3 regions of the Brucella intermedia LMG 3301 genome follow, and region 1 is predicted to be linked to each of the others. Evidence: riboswitches for the same ligand, from Rfam matches in the RefSeq annotation. Region 1 holds a riboswitch; each other region holds the start of a gene.

Region 1 (4,824 bases):
GCCAATAGGTCTCACCGCCAATGATGCGCACCACGATAAGGCTCGCATGTCTGGCCGTACGCTCCACATAGGCATCCACCGACATGGGATGAGTGAGGGTCAGGAAATTGGCCAGCCGCAAACTCGGCAAATCCGGCGCGAGCCTGTGCGCCTGCGCCAGACTGGCCAGTTCCGTATCGGCGGCGGAAAGGAACAATATCTCTCCCGGCGTCTGGCCGAGATCGACGGCCTCATTGCCGTCGCTGATTGTTCCTTTCTGTGCAAGGAGAAGATGCATCGGTCAGCCGGCGTCTTTCACTGCCTTGGCGATGGCCGCCTCATCAATGTCATGCAACCCGATCACGACCAGTCGCGTGGAGCGCGCCTCATCCTTGCCCCATGGACGGTCGAAATAATGCTCGATGCGCGGGCCGACTGCTTGCACAACCAGACGCATCGGTTTGCCCGGCACATCGACAAAGCCCTTCAGACGAAGAATGTCATGTTCCGCGATAACCGCTTTCAGCTTATCCGCAAATAGCTTGGGATCAGCGACAGAACCCGCTTCAACCACAAAACTCTCGAATTCGTCGTGATCGTGCTCGTGTCCATCTGCATGATGGATTTCATGGTGAGACTTGCGGTTGGCGATATCGTCTTCAGTGCCGACACCAAGACCGAGCAGAACATCGGCGCCAAGCTTGCCGAAGCTCGCAGGAACCATATTCACGCGGCGGGGCGAACGCTCGGCGACATCGGCCTTGACGCCTTCCAGTCTTGATGAATCGATCAGATCGGCCTTGTTGAGAACGATAAGGTCGGCTGCATGAATCTGATCCTCAAAAAGTTCCTCCAAGGGGCTTTCATGATCAAGGGATTCGTCCGCTGCCCGCTGGGCATCAACCTTGTCGTGGTCATCAGCGAAACGACCTTCGGCAACAGCTGCGGCATCGATCACCGTCACCACGCCATCGACAGTCACCTGCGTCTTGATCTCCGGCCAGTTGAAAGCCGCGACCAGCGGCTGCGGCAAGGCAAGGCCGGAGGTTTCGATCACGATATGATCGGGGCGATCAGCGCGATCCAGAAGCTTGGTCATGGTCGGGATGAAATCATCGGCAACAGTGCAGCAGATGCAGCCATTGTTGAGCTCGATCACATCTTCCTCGCGACAGGTCTCGATACCGCAGCCTTTCAGAATACCGCCATCGACCCCGAGATCACCGAACTCATTGATGATCAATGCAATGCGTTTTCCGTTGGCGTTTTCCAGCAGGTTGCGGATCATCGTCGTTTTGCCCGACCCAAGAAAACCCGTGATAACAGTTGCGGGAATTTTCTGTCCCTGCATTGATTTATCCCTTCATCTTCAGCGGCAACCCTGCCGCTATCAAATAAACTTCATCCGCAACCGCGGCCACTGCCTGATGCAGAAAGCCTGCGTGGTCGCGAAATTCCCGTGCCATGCGATTTTCCGGCACGATTCCAAACCCAACTTCGTTCGAAACAAAAACCACAGACCCCGCGAGGTTAGGCAGCATGGCGACAAGTCCTGCCGTCTCTGCCGCTATGTCGCGCTCGGCCATCATCAGATTGGTCAGCCACAGGGTCAGGCAATCGACCAGCACGAACCGGTCTACGGCAACATGCAGCGTGAGTGCACTGACGAGATCGAGCGGCTCTTCTACTGTCTGCCAGTCGGATCCACGTCGGTCCCGATGAATGGCAATGCGGTTTTCCATTTCGTCGTCGAAGGCGCGCCCTGTTGCAAGATAGAGCGGCTGCAGCCCCGAGGACTGCGCCATTTTCTCGGCATAGGACGACTTACCCGAACGGGCTCCGCCAAGGACCAGAACCGATTTTCCCGGCGAAGCCATTTTCGTCAGCCCTCAATCTCGGACGATGCATAATGCTGGATGAACCCGCCGAGCGCGAGGCCGATCACCGCCCACATGAACAAGTTGGTCGCCAGCGAGGCGACCGCATATTGCGACGCAAGCAGCGCGGGAACGGGAGACGAGATATCTTCCGGATGCGGTGCTCCATAGAGCTGTGGCGCAGCGATCAGAACCAGCCCCAGGATTTTCGCCCAAATTTCCTGACGCAACACGACGAGATATATACCGAGACCGCTCAGCACCACGGCAGCAATCCACCAGAGCTGCCGCTCTGCCAGATCGGCCGCAGGCATTGCCGGCAACTCCGGCGAGAGCCCCAACGCAGGCAGAAATGCCACCGCGAAGAAGCCTGCAACGCCCCAATAAATGCCATTCTGCACGGTAATACGACGTCCGAGCAGCAACGCCACGCCGCCAAGCAGCAGGGCAAAGCCAGCCCCCGCAACAAGATTGGCAAGGATCGTGTTACCCAATCGTCCGAACGGCAGTTCGGCACCTTCCTCTTCGGCATCTAAGGTAACAGCGCCATGATCATGCGGTGCGGCCTCGCCGTGGCTATGGCCACCACCAGTTCCTTCGAAAGTTTCAGCCTGCAGGATCAAAGGCACTGTTTTCAGATACATGGCAGGCGTAACCAGCAACCCGGCCAGAAGACCGGCGGCGAGCGTCGCCAGCAAATAACGGATCAACATTTCTGTCCCCAATAGCAATTCCGCGCTGATGGCCGTCCACCATCAAGCTTTGCTCAACTTCAATTCTGACAGCTATTCGACTGCTCAGTGGCAGGGAAAACCATAGGAATGGCGCGTATCGTGTGCCGAATCGTGCAGCGTATCGGAATGGGCAAGCCCTACGCCGTAAATCAGGAACGCGCCAAGAAGCAGCGAAACAACAGCCGTGCCCAGACGGGCAGCGAGCGGCATTGCGAGTGTGCTGGAAACAGAATTCTGAGTACGTGCAGCCATGACAACCTCCGTGCAGGCAGCAGGGAAAAACCTCCCATGGGGTGCGGGCTCAATGCCTCACGCAACAGGCAGGTCTCCTGGCTCACGGGTCGCGGGGATTGAAGCTACCTTCCCAGAGGCCTTTTGCCTCCAGTGGTTACCGGTTATCCGGTTTGCCTCATCCCTCTCCGCTCTACAGTCGCGGGGTCGGCTGCGATAAAGACGCCCGGATTGGGTCCGTCCGTCGCATTCCCTTTTTGGTATCGCCGGGTTTCGTCCCGACAAAAACCTATTGCATGGTTTGATATTAGGCTTTCGCCCCACCGGCGTCAATCGCGGCAGAATATCTGCAATCTCATTTCAAATTAAACAACGCGTCGATATTGAGACATTCTTCCAGTCCTTCGGCCAGCTCATTCAATGCATCTTCGACGCCGACGCGATAGTTTACCGAACTGCTTCGCACACCAAGCCTCTCCAGAAATTTTCGCCGAAATTCGTCCGCATTGAAAACACCATGGAGATAGGTTCCCATAATCCGGCCATCCAGCGATATCGCGCCATCGTGATGCTCAGCTAACCGGGCGAAAGGCCGCGCCATATCCGGTCCGGTCGTGCGACCGATATGGATTTCGTAGCCCTCCAGCGGTACATTGTGCAGACAAGAAGTCGCTTGCACATTGCGGACCACTTTTTCAGGCGCCATCACCGTTTCTATATCGAGAAATCCGAGGCCATCGATGTCGCGCACATGCCCTTCGATACCAGCAGGATCGCTGATGTGGCGACCAAGCATCTGAAATCCACCACAGATACCCAGCACGTGACCACCCCGTCTCACATGGGCGGACAACTGCCGATCCCAGCCATTGTCCCGAAGCGCCATCAGATCAGCTATCGTAGACTTGGTTCCGGGCAGAATGACGAGACCCGCATTGGCGGGAATACTCGAACCGAGCGGCACCATGACCACTTCCACATCCGGCTCAGCTTTCAGCGGATCGAGGTCATCGAAATTCGCGATGCGCGGCAACATCGGCACCGCGACCACAAGCGCCTTCTTGTGCCCGGCCACAGCACGTTCAAGAACAACCGAGTCCTCGGCAGGCAATCGCGACACTGCTTTCAGCCAAGGCACCAGCCCAAATGAACGCCAGCCGGTAAACCTGGTAATCGCGGCCAGCCCGTCATCAAAAAGCGAAATATCGCCCCGGAACTTGTTTATCAGGAACCCGCGAACCATCGCGCGATCCTGTTCGGAAAGAATGGTGTGCGTCCCTACAAGAGAAGCGATCACTCCGCCCCTGTCTATATCGCCGACGAGAACGACCGGAACATCGGCCTGCGTAGCGAATCCCATATTGGCGATATCACCAGCACGCAGATTGATCTCGGCAGGTGATCCAGCCCCCTCCACCAGCACAAGGTCTGCGCCTTCGCTGACATGAGCGAATGATTCCATGACCGCTGCCATGAGCTGCGGTTTCAATTCCTGATAATAGCGCCCGCGCGCCTCGCCTCGCACCTGCCCCTGTACGACGACCTGGCTGCCCATGTCGGTCTGCGGCTTCAGGAGCACCGGGTTCATATGGACGGACGACGGTACTCCGCAAGCCAGAGCCTGCAGCCACTGCGCCCTGCCGATTTCTCCGCCATCATCGCTGACTGCCGCATTGTTGGACATGTTCTGCGGCTTGAACGGTCTGACTTTGAGACCGCGATTGCGTGCAACGCGGCATAATCCGGCAACAAGAACACTTTTGCCGACGTCCGAACCCGTACCTTGAAACATGATTGCGCGTGCCATGGAAAGGTGCGTAGCTTAAACTCGAGGCGCTGGCAACGGCATGCCGTTCGGCCACCTTCTATGCAAAAATGCGCATCAGTTTATTACAAATGTGAGCAACATTATTCCAATGGAGCGTTGGCAGCCTCACCCGGTTATGATCTAGTTCGGCGGAGGGGTACGGTGCTACAGGGAGGAAACCATGGATGCTGCCGAC
Region 2 (4,824 bases), on a different contig from region 1:
CGTTATTCTTCGCCAGTTCGAAGGTGATGTCCGGAATGACGACGCCGAGCGACAGTGTTTTGATGCGGATTTTCTCGTCGGCATTTTCGCGCTTCGTATCGAGAAACCGCATGATGTCCGGGTGATGCGCATGCAGATAAACCGCGCCCGCGCCCTGCCGTGCGCCAAGCTGGTTGGCGTAGGAAAAGGAATCTTCAAGAAGCTTCATCACCGGAATGATGCCGGATGACTGGTTCTGGATCTGCTTGATGGGTGCCCCCGCCTCGCGAATATTGGTAAGGCTCAGGGCCACTCCCCCGCCCCGCTTCGACAATTGCAAAGCCGAATTGATGGAGCGCCCGATGGACTCCATATTGTCCTCGACCCGCAGCAGAAAACAGGAAACGAGCTCACCGCGCTGCTTCTTGCCTGCATTGAGGAAAGTCGGCGTCGCAGGCTGGTAGCGTCCCGAGATAATCTCCTCCATCAGATCGCGTGCGAGTTGCTCATTGCCACGCGCCAGCGCCAGCGCCACCATGCAGACGCGGTCTTCATAGCGCTCCAGATATCGCTTCCCGTCGAATGTTTTCAGCGTGTAGCTGGTGTAATATTTGAACGCGCCGAGAAATGTCGGGAAGCGAAATTTCTTCGCATAGGCTTCGTCGAAAAGATCGCGCACGAAGTTGAAGGAATACTGATCCAGCACTTCCTGCTCATAATAGCCTTCGCTCACCAGATAATCTAGCTTTTCCCGAAGGTTATGGAAAAAGACCGTGTTCTGGTTCACGTGCTGGAGGAAATATTGGCGCGCCGCCTGCCGGTCGCGGTCAAGCTGGATTTTTCCCTCGTCGTCATAAAGATTCAGCATTGCGTTGAGCGCATGATAATCCAGCCCGTCGGTGGATTTTGACGGTTTGCTGCTGGAGCCCGCCGTTTGCAGTCCATCCTGCACCAAGGGCCGAGCTTCTCGCTCCCGTATCAGGGTTGTGTCTGCCGTGTCCAAAATTGTTCCATCCCGTTTTTGACATTGCCAATGTCCTCGTCGGTTCCCAGAAGCTCGAAGCGGTAGAGGTAGGGAACCCGACATTTGGCGGAGATAATGTTGCCGGCGATACAGAAAGCCTCGCCGAAATTGCTGTTTCCCGCGGCGATCACGCCGCGGATGAAAGAGCGATTGCTCTCGTCGTTGAGAAAGCGGATCACAGCCTTGGGGACAGCGCCCTTGGAACCGCCGCCGCCATATGTGGGCGTGACGAGCACAAAGGGCTCGCGCACCTGCAATCCGCCTGAACCGTCCATCGGGATACGGTTTGACCGCATTCCAAGCCGTTCAACGAACCGGTGCGTATTTTCCGACCGGCTGGAGAAATAGACGATCAGGCTCATGTGACCACAGGCCTCAGGCTAGAGAGCTGATCATATCGGGCCGGAAGCCCGCCCAATGGGATTCGCCTGCCACAACCACCGGCACCTGGCGGTAGCCCATGCCCTTCACGAGATCGAAGGCGTCCGCATCGGCAGAAATATCGATGACTTCATATTCGATGCCCTGACGATCGAGGGCGCGCGTGGTGGCGGTGCACTGGACGCAGGCGGGCTTGCTGTAAACGGTGACGTTCATTTTTTTCTCGCTGGTTAGAGCGCATCCCGAAAAGTGGGAACCCGTTTCGGATGAGATGCGCGACAAGACAAACAGACAGAGCATTTCCAACGGTTCATGAAAAAACAGGGAATGCCCTGGAAGGACGCAAAAAGCCGTTCGCGCATCGCGAAATGCGCGTTGAAAGGCACATGACAGGGGAAAGGCCAGCCGCACCAACAAGCAGCCTGACCGCACAAACTATCCCTGGAAGGGAGGACCGGAACTGAAACTGAATAGACTGAACATGGACTTCACCCCGAAGCTAAATCCCAGCAAAAGTGCAAAGCGGTTTTGCCGGGGAATGCGTAAAAACAAAGCGGGAAGTTCGAGGCAGCAACCGGCAAGGCAAAGCTTGCCATACAAGATTGCGCGCCAACCGGACACCCCGCCCGTGGACGTACTCGTTCAAGGCAGGTCTCCTGGCTCACGGATCAACATTCTGCCCGCCTTCCCAGCCTGAGCCAGTGACGTGATGGACAGAACTCTCCGCTTACAGTTGCGGGGGCAGCTCCGGCATTGTCGCATCCATCATGGATGAAACGCACCGGATTCCCGTCTTAGCTTTCGATCCGACGAATCGAAAGAACCTAGAACACTATATATAGTAGTCGAAGTTAAAAACTCGTCAACGGATAGTTGGTGACAAGGCATGAAAATTAGCGGGGTCGTTCGAGCGCGCCCCTCAATAGCGGGCATTGTCGCTGCCTATTTAGCGGGCGTGATCGGTTTCGGCCTGAATTCCGGCTTGATAGCCTTGAGCGCCATGCGGTCCACCAGAGCGGGAGCTATAAGCTTCAACCACCGCCCCAGCCGCATCTGCCTGGTCATCAACACTTCGCGTTTGCGCGCCTGGACACCCGCCAGCATCAGCCGCACGGCTTCCTCGACCGGCATCATGTCATCCTCGCGCACGCCGCTCGTTCCAAGAGCGGCACCGCTTGCGCCATAGCCTACTTTGCGAATGTCGGTTTTGACGACACCCGGATAGACGATTGTCACGGAAATGCCGCTGGGGGTCAGTTCGGCGCGAAGCGCCTCGCAGAAGCCTGAGAGGGCGAACTTCGTTCCGCTATAGGCCGTACGCCCCGGCACGCCGATGAATCCGGCCACGGATGAGACAGCGACGATCCGCCCCCTGCTGGCAGCGAGATATGGAAGTGCGGCATGGATAGGCCAGACGCTGCCCCAATAGTTCAACTCCATCAGGTCATGCATCCAATCGAGATCATCCGGCTTGATTTCGGCGAAATTGGCATGGGCCGACATGCCCGCATTCACGATCAGCGTATCGATGCGGCCATAGGCGGAAACCGCCTTGTCGATCAGGGCGATGCAGGCAGCGCGATCCTTAACGTCGGTGGGTATCACAAGGGCCGAGCTGCCCAGTTGCCGCAATTCGGCGGCAAGCCTCTCCAGCTTGTCCACATTGCGCGCAGCGAGCACCAGAGCAGCACTGGCACGGTCGCGCTGGGCGATCTGCCGCGCGGTTTCAGCGCCGATACCATCCGATGCTCCCGTTATGATCGTCACGTCCATGCCAGGCCCTCCCCTGCCTATCGATCCGACGACAGGCAAGGTACAGGCAGGGCAATCAGTGCGTCCAGTGGTTTAGACCTTGCGCGATAGAATTGCAGCGAGAGCGAGACCGCCGATCAGCGATATGTGCTCCAGCGCCACCGTCATATCCCGGAAAGCTTCTTCTCCTTCCTTCGCCCAGAACGGGTGGGCAACGGGAATGGTCAGGATCGTAAAGACGGCAAGCGCGCCACAAGCCAGCCAGGTTCCGCGATTGAAGATGATCATCAGCGATCCGCCAATCTGCAAAAGCAGAGTTGCGCTGTTGAACAGCCAGCCCGGATGAAGACCAAAGCTTTCCATTTCCGCAGCATTGGCGCCGAAGTCGAAGAGCTTGGCCAGCCCACTCGACCAGAAAACGAAGGTAAGGACCACCCGCGCCAGCAAAAGGCTGGCACGGGAATCGAGGATGTTGGCGATGAAACGCGGCATCGGTCAGCCCTTTCCGCCCGTGATACGGATAACCTTGAATGCGACTGCCACGGCAATTGCTGGCGCGAGCGCGAATATCACCGACAGCCAGAGCGAGGCATTTGCCGCGCCCTCCACACCTCCCGGCACGGCAATACCGGCAAAATTGGCAACCATCCCCGCGCACGCCGTTCCGAAGGCTATGGCGAAGAGCTGTACGGTCGTCATTCCACCCGCTGCGAGATCCTGCTCGGTCAGGGGAGCGCTCTGATAGACGCGGGTAACGAGGCTGGGCCAGGCAAGGCCAATCCCGAAACCGATCAGGATGAGCCCAAGGCAGACGGGCGCGAGCAGCGACCAGTTGCCGTTGCCATGGATCGGGAGAAATATGGCGAGCAGGACAAGACCGGCAAGCGCGAGAACGGGTCCGGCAACGACAAGCCTGTCGCCCCCCTTCTCCTGCCATCTGGAACTGAGGAAGGATGCCACCGTCCAGCCGATTGCCATAAGTGCCGCCAGATATCCTGCCCAGAGCGGAGACTGGCCATGCAGGTGCTGCAGCAGATAAGGCACGTATATTTCGGGCTGCATGCTGAGCATCAGAAGCGCGATCGTAAGGTAAAGAGCGCCGAGCGGTGTCGACAGGCTGAACGAGCGGCGCGGCAGGAGACGTGCCTTGGCGTCGCGGTCCACGACTGCGATGATGGCGATCATGAATATCGCAGCACCCAGACCGACGATCTTCCATAGCGTTTCCTCTGACAGGCTCCCCGCTGAAACCGCAAGGACAGCGCCGGTGAGGAGGATGAGTTGAAGAACCGGAATGGAAACGCGCTCGTTTCTATCCCAGCTCGAGCGTGGCAAAGTCGCGAATGCCACCACAGCGAAAAGACCCGATACCGGCAGCAAGGACCAGAAAGCAGCGCGCCATGCGCCATATTCGGCAAAGATGCCGCCAATCGCCGGACCGATGAGCGTCGCCACGCCGAACATAGCGGAAATAAGACCGATGGCCCGGCCCCACAGGCGCTCCGGCAACACGACACGGGTGAGACCATAGGCGAGCGCGTAAAGAAATCCGCCGCCGAGGCCTTGCACGCTCCGCCCCGCCAGCATGACCGGCATGTTGATGGCCAGAGATGAGATCAGTGTGCCGGCTGCGAACAGCAGGGTCGCCACGACATAGGCGCCTCTTGGACCGGCACTTTTCAGCAGCC
Region 3 (4,824 bases), on a different contig from region 1:
AGGCCGAGCGTCAGGAGCGGCACGAGCGTACCGGCGGCGGAAGCATTGTTGGCCGCTTCCGGTCCGGCCACGCCTTCGATTGCACCTTTGCCGAATTCTTCCGGATGTTTCGAGAACTGCCGTTCCGCCGAATAGGAAAGGAAGCTCGACACATCGGCGCCGCCCGCTGGCATGGCACCGATTGGAAAGCCGATTGCGGTGCCGCGAAGCCACGGCATCCACGAGCGTTTCCAGTCGTTCTTCGTCATCCAGACGGAACCCTTGACGGCGATGACCTCATCTTCTGGCCGAAGCTTTTTCGACACGACCGCAAGGGTTTCGCCGATGGCGAACAGCGCGACCGCCAGTGTGGTGACATTGATGCCATCGAGCAGGTTCGGCGTTCCCATGACAAGGCGTGCCTGACCGGTCAACTGGTCAATGCCGATCAGTCCGAGCGCAAGGCCGATGAAAAGGGACGTCAGGCCGCGCAGCGTGGAATCGCCGAAGGCCGCCGAAACGGTCATGAAGGCAAGCAGCATCAGCGCGAAATATTCCGATGGCCCGAAGGAGAGGGCAAATTTCACGACCCACGGCGCGACGAAGGCGAGTGCCAGAGTGGCTATCAAGCCCGCGATGAAGGAGCCGATGGCGGCTGTCGCCAGCGCTGGTCCCCCGCGCCCGGCCCGGGCCATCTTGTTGCCCTCCAGCGCGGTGACGATGGATGCGCTCTCGCCCGGCGTATTGAGCAGGATCGACGTAGTCGAACCGCCATACATGCCGCCGTAATAGATGCCCGCGAACATGATGAGGGAGCCTGACGGGTCGAGCTTGTAGGTAACGGGCAGGAGCAGCGCGACGGTGAGTGCCGGGCCGATGCCGGGCAGCACGCCGACGGCGGTGCCCAGTGTTACGCCAATCAGCGCATAAAGAAGATTCGATGGTTCAAGCGCCACCAGAAGTCCGTTGGCGAGAAGTGCGACAGTATCCATGAGGGCACTCAGCCTTTAAAGCATTTCCAGCAAATGCGCGAAGCGATTTACGTAGGATAATGCGACAAAACAAGAAAGCATTTCCAGCAAAAGTGCGAAGCGGTTTTGCGTAGGATAATGCGACAACACAAGAATGCATTTCCAGCAAAGTGCGAAGCGGTTTTGCGTCGGATAATGCGATATCACGAGGACTTAGGGCATTTCCGTCGTTTCAGCCGAAACGGGGAATGCTCTAAACGAATTGTTCGAGCCAGCCAGACGGCAACGATAGCTGCAGGCCGCGTGCAAAGATGAACCAGATCACGAAGGCAAAAACGATGCCCACGGGAACGCTGATCCAAAATTTGCGATAGCCGAAGCCGCGTGCGGTCGCTGCGAAAAGCAGGCCGGTGGACAGGGAAAAGCCGACAGTCTTCATCGTCAGCATCTGGAGGGCCAGACCGCCGATTATCCACGCCATCGGCGCGATTTCCTGATGCTCACGTTCGGGGAAGTCGCCGCGAAGCGCCTCGAACACGGTCCAGATCGCGAGGCCGAACAATCCGGCTGCGACGACATAGGGCACGGTTTTCGGGCCGACCGGGGAATAGCTCGTCACATCGTTGCCATAGGTTGTCGACCAGGCAATGGCGATGGCGACAGCTGCGAGAACGAGAGCGATGACGAGTGCGGCGAAGTCTGGCGCCGCCCTTTCGGGGCGGCGCTCTTCATGCTGGCCTGATCCTGTCATTTGACGAGACCGATTTCCTTGAGGATGGTTTCAGTCGCGGCAACGTCCTTGGCCAGTTGCTCCTTGAATGCCGGACCGGCAAGGTAGGTATCCGCCCAGCCCTTGTCCTTCAGCGCCTTCTGCCAGGATTCCGACTTCACCATCTTCTCGATATCGGCATTGATGGCAGCTTCCTGCTCGGCAGTGATGCCGGGAGCCGCGCCGACCATGCGCCAGTTCTGGATCGAAACGTCCACGCCGCCTTCCTTGAAGGTCGGTGCGTCGATGCCTTCCACGCGCTCGTCGCTCGAAATGCCGATGATGCGCAGCGTACCGGCCTTGATCTGCGATTCGAATTCACCGTAGCCGGAAATGCCGACGGTCACCTGATTGCCGAGAATGGCCGCCAGCGCCTCGCCGCCGCCAGAGAAGGCAATGTAGTTGACCTTGGTCGGATCGACGCCTGCGGCCTTGGCAAAAAGGCCTGCGGTGATGTGGTCTGTACCGCCTGCGGAGCCGCCGCCCCACGAAACCGAGCCCGGATCGGCCTTGAGCTTCGCGGCAAGGTCGCCAATGTTCTGGATGTCGGAAGAAGCCGGAACGACGATGGCTTCATATTCGCCGGTAAGGCGGGCAATCGGCGTGATCTGTTCCAGGGTAACCGGCGATTTGTTGGTCAGGATCGCGCCGACCATGACATAGCCGCCCACGATCAGCTGGCTCGGATCGCCCTTGTTCTGGTTCACGAACTGCGCAAGGCCGATGGTGCCGCCAGCGCCGGGAACGTTGATGACCTGCACGCTGCCGGAAATCTTTTCGTCCTGAAGTGCGCTTTGCATCGTGCGCGCTGTCTGGTCCCAGCCGCCGCCCGGAGCAGCAGGCGCAAGCACCTTGTAGTCTTCTGCGGAAGCAGAGCCTGCCATAGCCAACGCCGCTACCGACGTCAGGGCCAGAATAAATCTACGCATATGTCCTCCCAACGGAATATATTGCCGCCCTGCGGCGGACCTCCCCAAAGTCCCGCTTTCCTAGCGGGAGCAAACTACATGGAGATTAGCGAAAACAAATTCAATAGGCCAGCATATGCGACAATAGTTTGGCCGCAATTTAAGTGACACGCTTTCGAATCGCTTGAAGATCGCGCGCCGGAAATAGCCGTCGAGACCTGCTTGACGGCGGCAGCGGGCCAACGTAATAGTGTAACGACGGTTCCCCGACCGAGAGCGAAGGGGATTAATAGGGAACACGGTGAGGACGACCCGAAAAGGGGCCGAGACCGTGGCTGCCCCCGCAACTGTAAGCGGATTGCCGTTCATCCTCGTGACGTTGAAAGCGTCATGCCACTGCGCCGGAGAAACGCGGGAAGGCAGATGAACAGCAGATATTCGCGAGCCAGGAGACCTGCCGTCTAGTGTTGTCCATTGTCACGGGCGGGGATGCCCGGAGCAGGAGCCGGTTATGACAGTTTTCCGCGTCGCAGGACGCTTCCTTCCATCGTCATCGCATGATTTCGACATGTCCCCGGATATGCCTGTCCGTCTTTCGCGCGGGATTTTTTCCGCCGCCTGACAGGGCTCGTTTCTCTTATCATTTTCGGGGATTCCCATGAAAATTCCAGGCAATATGCCGTTTCGTGCCGCTCTCTGCGCGGTCGCATTTCTGGCAGCCGGTCCGGCTGCACAGGCAGCAGAAACGCAATATCCGCTGACGCTGAAAAACTGCGGCCGTGATGTCACCTTCAAGCAGGCGCCAAGCCGCGCCGTTGCGGTCGGGCAGAGCAGCGCAGAAAATTCTCTATAGCCTCGGTCTCGGCGACAAGCTTGTCGGGACGGCGGTCTGGTTCGGCCCTGTCCTCAAGGGTTTCGAGGAGGCCAACGCCAAGGTAAAGCGGCTCGCCGATAACGATCCCAGCTTTGAAAGCGTTCTGGCGGAAAAGCCGGAAATCGTGACGGCTGATTTTCAGTGGCATGTCGGGCCCACGGGCATTGTGGCAAAGCCGGGAACAATTCGAGGAGCTTGGCATTCCGGCCTACACGTCGCCATCCGATTGCGTCGGCAAGGATAATTCCGGTGGCGGCGACGGCGTTCGCACGGCAGCGTTCAAGATGGATATCGTCTATCAGGAAATCACCGAACTGGCGGAAATCTTCAACGTGCAGGACCGTGGCGAGAAACTCGTCGCCGACTTGAAGGCCCGCGAAGCAGCGGCGCGTGAGAAAATTTCGTCCAAAGGCGAAAATCTTTCTGCAGTCGTCTGGTTCTCCAGCACACAGGTTGACGCTGACCCCTATGTGGCGGGCAAGTTCGGTGCGCCCGCCTATATTCTTTCGGCGCTCGGCATCAGGAATGTGATCGACAGCGAGGAAGAATGGCCGACAGTCGGATGGGAGACGATCGCGAAATCGAGCCCGTCGATGATCGTTGCCGCAAAGCTGGATCGCCGCCGCTATCCGGCTGATGACATTGCCGTCAAGCGCCAGTTCCTCGACAATGATGCTGTCACGAAGCTGATGCCTGCGGTGAAGGACAAGCATGTCTTCGACATGGATGCGCAATCGATGAGCACATCGCTTCGCGTGATCGAGGGCATCGAAACGCTTGCCGCCGATATCGCCGCCTCGGACCTCGACAAGTGACGGCGCGGGCAACAGCAACAGGCTTGAAACGCAAGGGAAGGGCACGCTCCGGCGTGTCTTTCCTGGTCTTTTCCCTTGTCCTGCTTCTCGTCGCCCTTTGGCTTGGGGCTGCGATAGGCGAAACGGCGATACCGCTCGACGTGGTTGCCAAGACTGTGGCCAACCGGGTGTGGAACGCCGGATATGCGCTCGAACCCATCGATGAGGGCATCGTCTGGAGTTATCGCCTCAGCCGTGCCGTCATCGCCGCATGTTGCGGCGCGTCGCTGGCAATATCCGGCGTCATCCTGCAATCGCTGCTGCGAAATTCACTTGCCGATCCTTACATTCTTGGAATTTCTGCGGGTGCTTCGACCGGGGCTGTCGGCGTCGCCATTCTCGGCATCGGCGCTGGTGTGCTATCGCTTTCGCTGGGCGCTTTCATCGGAGCCATCGTTGCCTTCTGCCTTGTGTCCTTGCTGGCGCTGCGGGCAGGGCGGGGCAGCAGCGCGATCATCCTCGCCGGCAT

What was found. Region 1 has a riboswitch for cobalamin ahead of OINT_RS07170 (CbtB domain-containing protein). Riboswitches for the same ligand answer to the same signal wherever they lie in the genome.
Region 2: it holds a riboswitch for cobalamin, as region 1 does, so the genes downstream of both, nrdH (glutaredoxin-like protein NrdH) here and OINT_RS07170 (CbtB domain-containing protein) in region 1, are expected to answer to the same signal.
Region 3: it holds a riboswitch for cobalamin, as region 1 does, so the genes downstream of both, OINT_RS17240 (ABC transporter substrate-binding protein) here and OINT_RS07170 (CbtB domain-containing protein) in region 1, are expected to answer to the same signal.

Annotation. Positions count from the first base shown of each region.
Region 1 is NZ_ACQA01000001.1:1,490,849-1,495,672, forward strand. It holds gene cobN (cobaltochelatase subunit CobN) at 1-277, opposite strand, end outside; gene cobW (cobalamin biosynthesis protein CobW) at 281-1,330, opposite strand; gene cobU (bifunctional adenosylcobinamide kinase/adenosylcobinamide-phosphate guanylyltransferase) at 1,335-1,856, opposite strand; gene OINT_RS07165 (CbtA family protein) at 1,862-2,569, opposite strand; gene OINT_RS07170 (CbtB domain-containing protein) at 2,654-2,842, opposite strand; cobalamin riboswitch at 2,893-3,129, opposite strand; gene OINT_RS07175 (cobyric acid synthase) at 3,177-4,628, opposite strand; gene OINT_RS07180 (isobutyryl-CoA dehydrogenase) at 4,810-4,824, shown strand, end outside.
Region 2 is NZ_ACQA01000002.1:243,389-248,212, reverse strand. It holds gene nrdE (class 1b ribonucleoside-diphosphate reductase subunit alpha) at 1-982, opposite strand, end outside; gene nrdI (class Ib ribonucleoside-diphosphate reductase assembly flavoprotein NrdI) at 958-1,365, opposite strand; gene nrdH (glutaredoxin-like protein NrdH) at 1,379-1,600, opposite strand; cobalamin riboswitch at 2,014-2,227, opposite strand; gene OINT_RS13635 (SDR family oxidoreductase) at 2,327-3,157, opposite strand; gene OINT_RS13630 (DoxX family protein) at 3,230-3,628, opposite strand; gene OINT_RS13625 (MFS transporter) at 3,632-4,824, opposite strand, start outside.
Region 3 is NZ_ACQA01000002.1:1,041,665-1,046,488, reverse strand. It holds gene OINT_RS17255 (tripartite tricarboxylate transporter permease) at 1-971, opposite strand, end outside; gene OINT_RS17250 (tripartite tricarboxylate transporter TctB family protein) at 1,204-1,701, opposite strand; gene OINT_RS17245 (Bug family tripartite tricarboxylate transporter substrate binding protein) at 1,698-2,648, opposite strand; cobalamin riboswitch at 2,870-3,103, shown strand; partial or broken gene OINT_RS17240 (ABC transporter substrate-binding protein) at 3,286-4,316, shown strand; gene OINT_RS17235 (FecCD family ABC transporter permease) at 4,313-4,824, shown strand, end outside.